DNA from 2 places in the Vibrio sp. 9-16B-A1 genome. Region 1 is predicted to be linked to the other one. Evidence: riboswitches for the same ligand, from Rfam matches in the RefSeq annotation. Region 1 holds a riboswitch; the other holds the start of a gene.
What was found. Region 1 has a riboswitch for lysine ahead of lysC (lysine-sensitive aspartokinase 3). Riboswitches for the same ligand answer to the same signal wherever they lie in the genome.
Positions count from the first base shown of each region.

Region 2: another riboswitch for lysine. It lies ahead of ACVB80_RS13075 (Na+/H+ antiporter NhaC family protein); the one in region 1 lies ahead of lysC (lysine-sensitive aspartokinase 3).

Region 1 covers NZ_JBSDZD010000008.1:6,512-12,678, forward strand. The annotation lists gene metH (methionine synthase) at 1-796, shown strand, start outside; gene lysC (lysine-sensitive aspartokinase 3) at 1,073-2,422, opposite strand; lysine riboswitch at 2,533-2,700, opposite strand; gene ACVB80_RS13790 (pyridoxal-phosphate-dependent aminotransferase family protein) at 2,864-3,982, shown strand; gene ACVB80_RS13795 (PglL family O-oligosaccharyltransferase) at 4,019-5,800, opposite strand; gene uvrA (excinuclease ABC subunit UvrA) at 5,850-6,167, opposite strand, start outside.
Region 2 covers NZ_JBSDZD010000007.1:116,404-122,570, reverse strand. The annotation lists His leader region at 1-127, opposite strand, end outside; gene ACVB80_RS13075 (Na+/H+ antiporter NhaC family protein) at 266-1,861, opposite strand; lysine riboswitch at 1,959-2,143, opposite strand; gene ACVB80_RS13070 (H-NS family histone-like protein) at 2,447-2,854, shown strand; gene ACVB80_RS13065 (inosine/guanosine kinase) at 2,921-4,225, opposite strand; gene ACVB80_RS13060 (DUF2057 family protein) at 4,411-5,085, opposite strand; gene ACVB80_RS13055 (porin) at 5,237-6,167, opposite strand, start outside.

The DNA.
Region 1 (6,167 bases):
GTTCCCGGCGATCCTGGAGCACGAAGAGGTCGGGGAAGAAGCGAAACGCCTCTATCAGGACGCTTGTGAGTGGCTGGACAGAATTGAGAGCGAAGGCCTGATGAAGGCCCGTGGTATGTGTGCCCTGTTCCCGGCGGCCAGCGTGGGTGATGATATTGAGGTCTACAGCGATGAGTCCCGCACAGAGGTGGCGCATGTGCTGCGCAACCTCCGTCAGCAAACCGAGAAGCCGAAAGGTTACAACTACTGCCTGGCCGACTATATCGCGCCAAAAGAGAGCGGCAAGCCTGACTGGATCGGAGCCTTTGCCGTGACCGGTGGTGTTGGCGAGCGGGAACTGGCGGATGAGTTTAAAGCCAGAGGCGATGACTACAACGCGATCATGATCCAGGCGGTCGCAGACCGGCTGGCAGAAGCTTTTGCTGAGTACCTGCACGAAAAAGTCCGCCGTGAGATCTGGGGCTACTCTCCGCAGGAGAATCTCTCTAACGATGATCTTATCCGGGAGAAATACCAGGGCATCCGCCCGGCACCAGGTTACCCGGCCTGCCCGGAACACACCGAAAAAGGTACTCTGTGGGAGATGCTGAACGTTGAACAAACCATAGGTATGTCACTCACTTCCAGCTACGCTATGTGGCCTGGCGCATCGGTTTCCGGCTGGTACTTCTCGCACCCGGACTCCCGCTACTTCGCCATCGCCCAAATCCAGCCGGATCAGGTTGAAGACTATGCGAGCCGTAAAGGCTGGACACTGGAAGAAGCAGAGAAGTGGTTAGGGCCGAATATAAACTAAGGTCGCGGTGAAGGTATAGTGCCAAAAAAGGAAAGGAGCGGGTTTAAACAGCCGGCTCCTTTTTTTGATCTTGATGGTGTGTGGTTCGCGGTCCTGGGGTTGCGGGTTTTGTTTTGCAGATCGTGATATAACCCGGTAGCTTTCTCACCGAGCACCGAGCACCGAGCACCGAGCACCGAGCACCGAGCACCGAGCACCGAGCACCGAGCACCGGGAGCCTGTTTCTGGCTCTGCCAGTCCTCGTCCCCCGTATCACGAAACCTCGTTACCAGTTTTTTACTCAAACAACTCCGCATGCAGCGCCTGGACCGCGCTTCTTGCCACTGATTCATGTACCAGGAAGCACAGGTTGTGTGGGCTGGCACCGTAACAGATCATGCGCAGGTTGACGTCTTCCAGGGTGCTGAATACCTGTTTGGCGTAGCCTTTGCTGTCACTCATATTGTTACCGATAAGCGCCACCAGGCTCAGGCCGTGCTCTACTTCTACTGAGCACATGGCTTCAAGCTCTTCCCGTGCGGCCTGCGGAAGCTGTGGTGGCCCGCCAGCGGTGTTGGTTTGATCCAGGGTCAGGGAGACACTTACTTCAGAGGTAGTGATCAGATCCACCGATACTTTGTGTTTCGCCAGGATCTTGAAAGCTTCCGCCAGGAAGCCGTATGCCTGGAACATGTTCAGGCTGCGCAGGGTAACCATGGTCTGATTGCCGCGCAGTGCAAGTGCCCGGAACAGAGGCGCTGTTTCTGCCTGCTGGCGGATCCAGGTGCCGCCTTTTTCCGGTGCTTTTGATGAACCGACGAAGACCGGGATCTGATGGCGCAGGGCTGGCATCAGGGTTGAAGGGTGAAGGATTTTGGCGCCAAAGTTTGCCATCTCAGAGGCTTCACTGAAGCTGATCTCAGGGATCGGTGAGGCTTTTGGTGCAATACGCGGGTCTGTAGTGTAGATCCCTGGTACATCGGTCCAGATCTCCAGCCCCTGAGCTTCGACCGCTTCTGCGATTAGTGCAGCGCTGTAGTCACTGCCACCACGGCCAAGGGTTGTGGTGCAGCCCTCTGCATCGCTGCCGATAAAGCCCTGAGTGATCACTACCTGCTGCTGACACAGAGGAACCAGTTTTTCTTTGGCCAGAGCGGCAATCTCGTCCAGCTGAGGTTCAGCAGCACCATGGTTGGCATCCGTACGCAGTACATCACGGATATCGAAGCGGACCGCATCGACCCCACGTTCGCGCATCAGCTGAGTCAGTATGTGAGTAGACATCAGTTCACCGCAGGCTACCAGGTGGTCGGTGAGTTTATCGCTGGTCTGGATGGCGGCAGCTTCTGCAGTGGTGGCCACGGTATCCAGCACCTGTTTTACCAGAGCGGCTGTTTCTTCTGCATTATTAAGCTGGGTGAGTATCCGGTTATGGATCTCTGCCAGTTGTGACAGCAGTTCAACGCGTCTCGCGGAGTCAGCGGTGCCATTGGCCAGTTCAACCAGAATATTGGTCACGCCGGAGCAGGCACTGCTCACGACCAGGCGGGTGCCGGGGTTGGCTTCAATAATAGCCGAACATCGGCTCATGGCTTCGAAATCAGCGACGCTGGTGCCGCCAAATTTTGCAACGGTGAAAGTGCTCACGGTGGGATCTCCCAAATTTCCTGAAATTATTTACAAGTGATCAATACTGGATCACTCAACATCCGATGTTGAAGAGAGAAAGCGGGCGGAGGAATGTTACTTACATTTTTATTGTGAGAAGTGCTCCGCCGTGGCGACAGTTGCCAGGATTCAGCCTGGGCAACCGACAGAGAAGTGTCACGTCACTGCTCTGTCTCGGCGCTGCTCCCCATCAGCAGCCAGTCTGGGTTCGTGAAACCACTGGCGGCCTGCCTGGGCAGCGCTCCTCTTCTGCATATTTTTCATTGAACGTTTTTCCGCCGGTAATGTCAATCCGATTTGCTGTAGTAAATTTACCATTGTTAAAAAAAGATCAGAGGGACCCGACTTCAGTCGCATTGCTGCGGTAAACTATTCAGGTTAACCTGAAACATTCTGATAACAACAACGAAAAGGCTCTCCATGACTATTTCCAGCTTTAATCCTCCGCATCGTACCCTTATGGGACCCGGGCCATCGGATATTTATCCTCATGTTTTGCAGGCGCTCAGCCGTCCCACTATCGGTCATCTCGATCCTCTGTTTATTCAGATGATGGATGAACTCAAGCAGCTGCTTAAATACGCATTCCAGACTGAGAACGAGTTTACAATCGCAGTATCAGCCCCGGGCAGTGCCGGGATGGAAGCCTGCTTTGTTAACCTGGTCGAACCGGGTGACAAAGTGATTGTCTGCCGCAATGGCGTTTTTGGCGAACGGATGCGGGAAAATGTAGTTCGCTGTGGTGGCGAAGTCGTACTGGTGGATGACGAATGGGGCGCACCGGTAAGCGCTGATAAAGTCGCGCAGGCATTTGAGCTGCACCCGGATGCGAAGCTGCTGGCGTTTGTTCATGCTGAAACTTCAACCGGTGCCCTGTCGGATGCAAAAAAGCTGGCCGGGCTTGCCAGGCAGTATGGTGCGCTGACCATCGTTGATACGGTGACATCGCTGGGCGGTGTCCCGGTTCTGGTGGATGAGTGGGGGCTGGATGCTGTTTACTCCGGCAGTCAGAAGTGCCTTTCCTGCGTGCCTGGTCTGGCGCCGCTGACTTTTTCTGCTAAAGCGGTTGAGAAGATAAAGCAACGGAAAACGCCGGTGCAAAGCTGGTTCCTCGACCAGAGCCTGGTACTGGGCTACTGGAGCGGGGAAGGGAAACGCAGCTATCACCATACTGCGCCGGTCAACAGCCTGTATGCCCTGCATGAAGCACTGCTGCAACTGAAAACCGAAGGGTTGGAGCAGGCCTGGCAGCGTCATTCTCAAATGCATCAGCAGCTGAAAACCGGCCTGGAAGCGATGGGCTTTCGTTTTGTGGTGGATGAAGCATATCGCCTGCCTCAGCTCAATGCGGTCTATGTGCCGGAAGGCATTGATGAAGCGGCGGTGCGCAGTCATCTGCTCAATACTTACAACCTGGAAGTTGGCGCTGGTCTGGGAGCTCTGGCTGGTAAAGCCTGGCGTATAGGCCTGATGGGGTATGGTGCAAGGGCAGAAAACGTGGCCCTGTGCCTGAAGGCTCTGCAGGATTCACTGAACTGAAGCTAAAAAAGGAGAGCAATCTTGCTCTCCTTTCGGTTATTTGGCCTTAGCACCGGAAACGGCCTGTGAAGTGGCCGCCGAAGGCGGTTGATAGTGCACTTTACTGAAATCTTTCTGCGGAAACAGAAACTTTGCTTCCGCCCGGATTTGTTCCGCTTTTTGTTCCATGCCTACTCCCTGATAAGCCAGAATCAGGTTGGTATAAAATGCCGGACGCGGCTTTTGCGGAATGATCTCCAGAGACCAGTCGATATATGGCTGGATTAGCTTTTTATCCTGAGTGTACAGACCAATCGTCAGGTAAGTGCTGTAAACACTCCAGTCAAACCTGTCTTTCCATACTACCGGGTTGGTGACTTTTTCCAGCAGTTCAGGCTGGCGCGGCTGGGAACGCTCGAACTGCGTCAGGATATAGTTGGTATGCAGCGCGCTCAGCATATAAAAGCTGGTAACGATCGGCACAATCAGGCTGGTGGAGGCGAGCAAAACAGATGAAATCCGCGACAGCTTACCCTGACGATATTTGGCAGTACGCTGATCCAGCCAGTAGAGCAGAATAATAAAACTGACCCAGTGTATCGCAGAGTGATAGAAAGGGTACTCAAGCTGAGAGTGCACCACCAGTGGTGTCAGCAGCGCCAGCATGGCCACACGGGTACCTTTACGTGCTCCGGATATTTTATACAGAATAAACAGCGCGGTCAGCACCAGGGCGAAAACCGGCAGCAGGCCACCTTCAACGCCCCATATCATCAGCTCGTTGTGGGGGTGGTCCAGAGCCGGAAGCCCCGGATGGTAGTCAGGGTTGAGCTGGTGCTGTCTGGCAGTATAGAGCATGTAGGCAGACTCAAAATGACCATAACCATAACCGGTGACCGGCTTTTCAATGATCATATCGATTGCTTGTGGAAAGTGAAACTCACGGGCACTTTCCAGGGAGGTTTTCTGCTCCAGCAGGTGTCCGGCATCTCCATTCTGGCTGAGTGCGGGCAGATAAAGGCCGATAAGAATACCTGCCGTAAGGCTTACAGCCCAGGCGCCAAAACGACGTTTGGTGGTAAAGCGCCACAGGTAAGGCACTATCAGGGCCACCCCAAGTACAGCGCCCAGCCAGCCGGTACGGGACGCCAGTACAATCAGCAGCGGAACAGTCATTAATGGCGTGCATACCAGCAGCCCAAGCTGACTGATCTGTCTGCGGTATTTGTTTGGCTGACGGGCCAGCAGGTAGGCGGAGAGGACCAGGCCGGTGGCCAGAAAACTGGCCATGACATTCGGTTGCTGGAAGATCCCGTAAGGCCGGTTGGAGACTGTGTCATAACCAAGTGGATTGCCCGGCTCGAGCAGCAGGTACTGCACCCAGCCAAACAACGCCTCAATGATCACGCCAAGCAGAATAAACCACAGCAGGCGCTGCTTCTGCTTATTGCTGAACGGAAACTGCTGCAGCAGCACAAACAGGGCAAAGCCGGCCCACAGGCCGGTGATGCGGCCAATCGCCTGACCGACGATGGCGTCTGGCAGCAAAATCGGAGCGGTAAGAACAGCACAGCACAGCAGTAAAACAATGGTCAGCTTGGAGTAACGCAGGCGGCGGGTTCGGGATACCTGATAACAGCCCACGGCGACTGCAATACTGATGGTGATCCAGCTTGCGTCGTTAAACGACAGCGCCAGTCCGGAGCCGCCCGGGTTGGGCATAAAGAAATGCATTGTCACCAGAAAGGTGGCGGCCAGTGCGGCAAGAAACCGGCGGTTAAGCGGAGTCCGGGGTTTTCCGGACTCCAGCGACGTTCCGCTTACAAGCAGGGTTGCCATGAAAAAGTTACCTGTACTGAGAAACTAACTCCCCAGATAGTAACACTTTTTATCCCAGCATTGGTTTCAGGAATCGGGCGGTGTGAGAGCCTTCGACTTCTGCCACCTCTTCAGGGGTACCTTCAGCAATGATTTCACCGCCTCCCTGGCCGCCCTCCGGTCCCAGGTCCACGATCCAGTCCGCTGTTTTAATCACATCGAGGTTGTGTTCGATAACGACGACAGTATTGCCGTGATCGCGCAGACGATGCAGGACATTCAGCAGCTGCTGAATATCATGGAAATGCAGGCCGGTAGTTGGCTCATCCAGAATGTACAGGGTTTTGCCGGTATCACGTTTGGACAGCTCACGGGCCAGTTTTACCCG
Region 2 (6,167 bases), on a different contig from region 1:
AAAAATCCCCGGAAGCTTGGTGTCTCCCGGGGATCTTAATCTGTCATCTCTGATACCACCGGGACTTTCCTGTCTCCCGGTGTGCGTAAACCTCCCGAAAGACTAGTCAGGATGGTGATGATGAATGTTCATTACTGATTTACGCATGATGTGTATCTCCTTGAGTTAACTTCACACTAACCGGGCTGATTTTATTTTGCAACCCCAAATTAAACATCAGATAAAAAAAAAGGGAACCAACGGCTCCCCTCGTAACATTTGACGCTTATAACGCCGCTTCTTTAGTCTGGCGGGACTTAGCCACCACCGACAAGGCAAAGCAGACAAGTACGAAAGCCACAGAGGTCGCAGCGAAAGAGAGCGCAACCGAGCTGCTCATACCCAGCACGATGAAACCAATACAGGAGACGGCCGCCACAGACAGTGCGTAAGGCAGCTGAGTAGCAACGTGGTCAATATGATTACAGCGCGCACCGGTAGACGACAGAATCGTCGTGTCTGAAATAGGTGAACAGTGGTCACCAAATACAGAGCCAGCCAGAACCGCACTCAGCATTGGCAGCATCAGTGCCAAATCTGTCGCACCGGCCATATCACCAGCGATTGGCAGCATAATACCGAACGTTCCCCATGAGGTGCCGGTAGAAAATGCCATCAGACCAGACAGCAGGAATAAAATGACCGGCAGCCAATGTGGGTCAATATTACCCTGCACCTGAGATGACAAATAAGCTCCGGTTTTCATATCACCAATAACCGAACCAATTGTCCATGCAATGAACAGGATAAGAATTGCACCAAACATAGATTTAGCACCAATCCACATTGTCATACCAATATCAGCAAAAGAGAGCTTCTGACGCAGAACGGTAATTAGCGCAGCTGCAAGACCAACCAAACCACCGTAACAAAGTGACTTACCTACATCGGTATTCTCAAATGCACCAAGCACAGAGAATGGTAAATCACTGGAAGCCAGTGATTTACCGCCTGTATAAATCATTGCCGCAATCGTTGCGATAATCAGCGCAATAATAGGGAACACCAGATCAGCAACGCGGCCGTTTTCACTTTCGACGATATCCAGCTCTTCATTAATATCGTGTGCTTCTTCGCTGTCGTTATCACCATTAAAGCCTTGCCCCTGAGACGCTTCAATTTCACGCTGACGCATCAGACCCACATCTAATTGGAACCATGCAACGGCGAATACCATTAATAGTGCGAAAACAGCGTAGAAGTTCATAGGGATCATACGCAGGTAGGCACCAAGGGCTGAATATTCGGTCATACCGTGGGTAACCAGAATACCGCCAATAATGGTCATAATATATGCGCCCCAGCTCGATGCCGGCATCAGCACACACATTGGTGCTGCGGTAGAGTCAAGAACGTAAGCCAGCTTTGCACGGGAAACATAGAAACGATCCGTCACAGGACGGGAGATCGCACCGACCGCCAGGCTGTTGAAATAATCATCAACAAAGATGAAAACACCCAAAGAGGCCGCCAGCAGCTTAGAGCCACGTTTGCTTTTAACCCGGACCTGAGCCCACTCAGCAAAAGCTCGGGTACCGCCAGAGAGTGTCAGCAGAGCGGTAGTCATACCCAGCAGAATAAGGAAAGCAATAATGCTCATATTCCAGCTGTTTATACCGCCATCTTCAATAACCAGTCCGCTGACAGTAGAAGCGATATAGGAAACTGAGGCAGTCACGGAATAGTCGTGGAGAAGGACAGCGCCAAGCAAAATGCCGACACCAAGAGAAATCAGTACGCGTCGCGTAAGAATAGCCAGACCCAGCGCTATTAACGGCGGTAACAGCGAGAGTGCAGAGTTAGTATAATCGATAGTATTCATGATCTTCATTAACCAGTGTTTGGTCAGAGATCTACTGCAGACAGCCCGGGTACAGGCATAGTTGAACAAGCGACAGGGAAGCAGACACTTCACCCAACCCTACAGTAGCGCTCCATAGTTTAACAACAATATAGACTATGGCAGTGTTATTCCTGTTCGGAGATAACCCCAGCGACAGGCTTCGACCGGCTCTGTCACTTCGGCGTATGGCTCCTTTCTGTGCTCCTCAAAGGTGTCACCCTAAGAGCATATACTGATAGCCACCGCACCTCTACGTTGAAAAGCTCTTTATACAGAGTTTTCAAATCAGGTTCGGGCAATACTACCGGACCTGAGCGGTATTGCAATACAAAGTTAATGCTTATTTACACTTTGCCAGATATAGCGCTCACCGCACACAATGCAACCAGTTACACTTACTGGCGCACCCGTGAATACCGCCTTTTTTAAGTTCCAAAGTCAGGGAAGTGTCATTTTTATGATATACACACAACAATATATAAGTATTTACCAGAGGAAATATTGTATTCTTTATTTTCGCTGTTATGATTAAAGCGTTAACAAAATAATTAAACAGGATTTGTCATGTCAGATATTACTAAGACTCTGCTGAATATTCGCAGCCTGCGTGCTTTTGCCCGCGATGTAGATTTCTCAACTCTTGAGGAAATGCTGGAAAAATTAACTTTAGTTGTTGAAGAGCGTCGTGAAGCTGCTGAAGCAGAAGAAGCTGCAAAAGCAGAGCGCGAAGCTAAACTGGCTGAATATGCCGATATGATTGCTAAAGAAGGTATTGCACTGGAAGACCTGATTGCAGCAATGTCTGGCGAAGGCAAAGCAAAAACCAAGAAAAAACGTGAACCACGTCCGGCTAAATACGAGTACACCGTAGATGGCGAAAGAAAAACCTGGACTGGTCAGGGCCGTACACCTTCTGCAATTCAGGCAGAGCTGGACAACGGTGCAAACCTGGAAGATTTCCTAATCAAATAGTTTATATTTGTTTAATTAATAAAAAAGAGCGCATAAGCGCTCTTTTTTTATATCTTCCGGTTCTGATTATCTTTCCCAGTATGCCTCTTCCAGACTGTCTTCTCTTTCCGGCAGGCCACGGGACAGACGCGGAGAGTGCTGAACCAGCACTTCATAGCTCGCACGGTTAGAATACTTACATACCTGAGAGAATGAAGAATAAGTCAGGAATGACTGCTGGTGCTTGCTTGAATTTGGCACATTATCTTTGTGATAACGGTTTGCGGCCATATCATGCAAAAGAGCAGACAGTGCAGCATCACCCGCACCATTGGTGTTCTTGATCTTCTCCGGGCCACCCATATAAGGCGCGATATGTGAGTAAACCTTAATAGGATTATCCACATAGTCTTTCTTTGCCGGACGGCTGAACTCATACTGGTTAAACTCAGCAATCGCACCAGGCAGAAGTGGCAGACTGGTCTGACGCTTCACGCTGTCTTCAGTGTAACCAGCCATATACAGACCTACAGGGCCAGCAGTACACAATACCAGGTCTACCCACTCCAGCGCCTTGTCAGCGGCCAGCAGAGGGTCATCCTCGCCAGTCAGGGCCTGAGCCTCATCTTCGTTCATCGCAACCACTGAAATATGATCGTTCAGGAACTGCTGCCAGTATTCCGGATCATCCTGAATCACGTATTTGGTGCCCAGGGTCAGAACAACAGGAACATCGTGTTTCTTCGCGTATTCGATCGCCTGCATGGTGGCTTCCGGCATTGGGTCACCATCTTTGCAGCGCACCAGGTAAGCTGTCAGAACCAAAGCAGAAGCTTTTTTAAAGATGTGCTCAGGAATATTATCCGGGTGAAGCTGGTTCATCTGACCTTCGCTGATCGCAAAGGTGCGCTCACCGTCTTCACTGATAAGGGCAAAACAGCGGCCAATCGCACCGTTCACACCCTGAAGGTGGTTCAGATCCATGCGGCTTGATGTGTTACACAGGTAACGGTAGCCATAGCTGCCAATCTGAATATCGCTGCTCATTACGCCCAGCAGGATAGATTTGTCATCAGCCAGAACCGAATAATTGTGCAGCGTGTTACCAATAGTACCGCCTGCATACTCATTGGTTACCAGGTTTTCTTCTTTCAGTTCCGAATAAAGCGCCTCTGCGGTCTGGTCATCAATAACCAAAGAATGTCCCTTACTTAAACCGAATTTGGCAATAAACTCATCCGTTACCTTAGCTTCGATATCCACCAGAGTCTGGTCAATACCAACAATATGAGTGCGCGACATTTTTTTGCTGGTCTGAGCCTGGCTCACCAGCGGATCGCGGGCATGAACGGGGAAATAGTGCTTGGATTTGCGTTGACCGGGAAATTTCATAGTATCGTTAAACTGTAAGGAGACATGTCGGGACGGAGATTTTAGCCTGCCAGCCAATCCCCAGCAATATAGCCAAGGATAGCAAACGTTTGCCCCAAAAAAAAAGAAGAGACGAGAAGCGGGAAGCGGGATTTAGAGAGGCGGGAAGACCAGACAGAGCACGCCGGCTCTGTCTGATTAAGCAATTATTCCTGGTCGATGACCCATTTGCGGAAGGCTTTTTTGTCTTCAGCTGAGGCTTTCAGGTACCAGGCTTTCAGCTGTTCCAGTGCCTGAGGGTGAGGCTGTTTGGTTTTGGCTGCGGCTTTTTGTTGTGTTTTTTGTTTTTTGGCTGGTTTGGTTTTGGCCGGGGCTACAGCTTCGGAAGCTGATACCGCAACGGCTGCTACACCGAGGTCGATGTTGTTTTGCGCATTGTATTCAGCCAACAGTTTTTCGGTTTCGTAATAAGGCATGAAGCCTTCTTTGCCTTTTAACTTATCACTTTGGTGCTCAACGGCTTTTCCATCGGCTGTCAGGCGCCAACTTGGGTTACCCTTAAATACCTGTTCAGCGTGGATTACGCTGTACACTTTTGGATGATTAACCTTAATATCATTAACACCAGCACTGAAAGTAATGACGTATGGCGCAGAGGTGAACCGTGCATCCCCTCCCCCTTTTCCAACTGACTTATCCATTTCAACCACAATTTGGTTAAGCCCGGATTTCAACTTGGCTGGTTTCATCTTGCTGTCAGCCTCAACACCATTAACGAACAAAAGGCTAACGCCATTAGCAGGAACTATATCCGCTGCTGATATACCAAAACTAACCAAAACACCCGCAACTAATGAAGCAAAACATGTCTTCAAGTTCATACCTCTACCCCGTTCAACACATAGCCAATAATTTAAACATTGCTGCGCTAAAGAACCAGAACTCCATATTACAGCCTTCTGGTGAACTCTGTCGCAATAAAAAAGCCACCCATAAGGTGGCTTTACAATCAGTTACTTCTAACAACTCAGATTAGAATTCAGCTTTAATACCGATACCGTAACCCATATCAGTGTTGTCTTTGCTGTTGTCACCGATCTCTACGTATGCAGTAGTAGAAGGAGCAATCGTGTAACCTGCATTCAGGAACCAAGTGTTGAAGTCGTTGTCACCTTTCTCATCTACGCGGCTGAATGCACCAGCGAATTTCCATGCATTCATAGTGTAGTCTGCTGCAAGAGCGTAAGTCTTAGCATTAGCATCTGCTTCTTTCAGGTCGCCACTGTAAACTGCAGCTTGCAGGTTCAGGTTTTCAACGCCAGAGTAAGTAGCTTCCAGAGCAAGAAGAGTCAGCTTCTCATCATTTGTGTTAGCAGCTTCATCAATCTTAGACTGACCAGCAAATGCGCGAACATCGAAATCAGCTACACGGTAGCCAATTTTTGCATCAAGGTGAGTACCATCTTCGCCCTTAAGGCCAGTGTTAGACTTATGTTTGTTCTGAATCGCACCCAGACCGAAGTAGAAATCACCTTTGTCCAGATCGTAACGCACTGCTTCATGGCCGCCGAAACCAGCGTCTTTGAAGAACTTGGTGATACCGAACAGGTAATCAGAACCAATACCAGCATCATCCAGTTGAGTGTCCAGTTTACCAATTTTCAGAGAGCCAAACTGGTCGTTGTAGAAACCAACGTAAACATTACCAACTTTAAAAGTGCCAGTTTGACCTGGGTTATTTTTATCGTTGTCAGCGCCAGAGAACTCGTAGTAGAAACCTACCTGAGTTGCGTCATCCATTGCGTAACGGGTATCGAAACCGAAGTCAGCATCATCGATTTTTTGCTTCAGTTTTTCTTCGTTGCCGATAGCCTGAACGTACTGGACTTCGATGTCACCTTTCATGTTTACGGTAACGCCGTCTTTGTTGTACAGCTCGATACCTGCGTTAGCGGTACCAGCT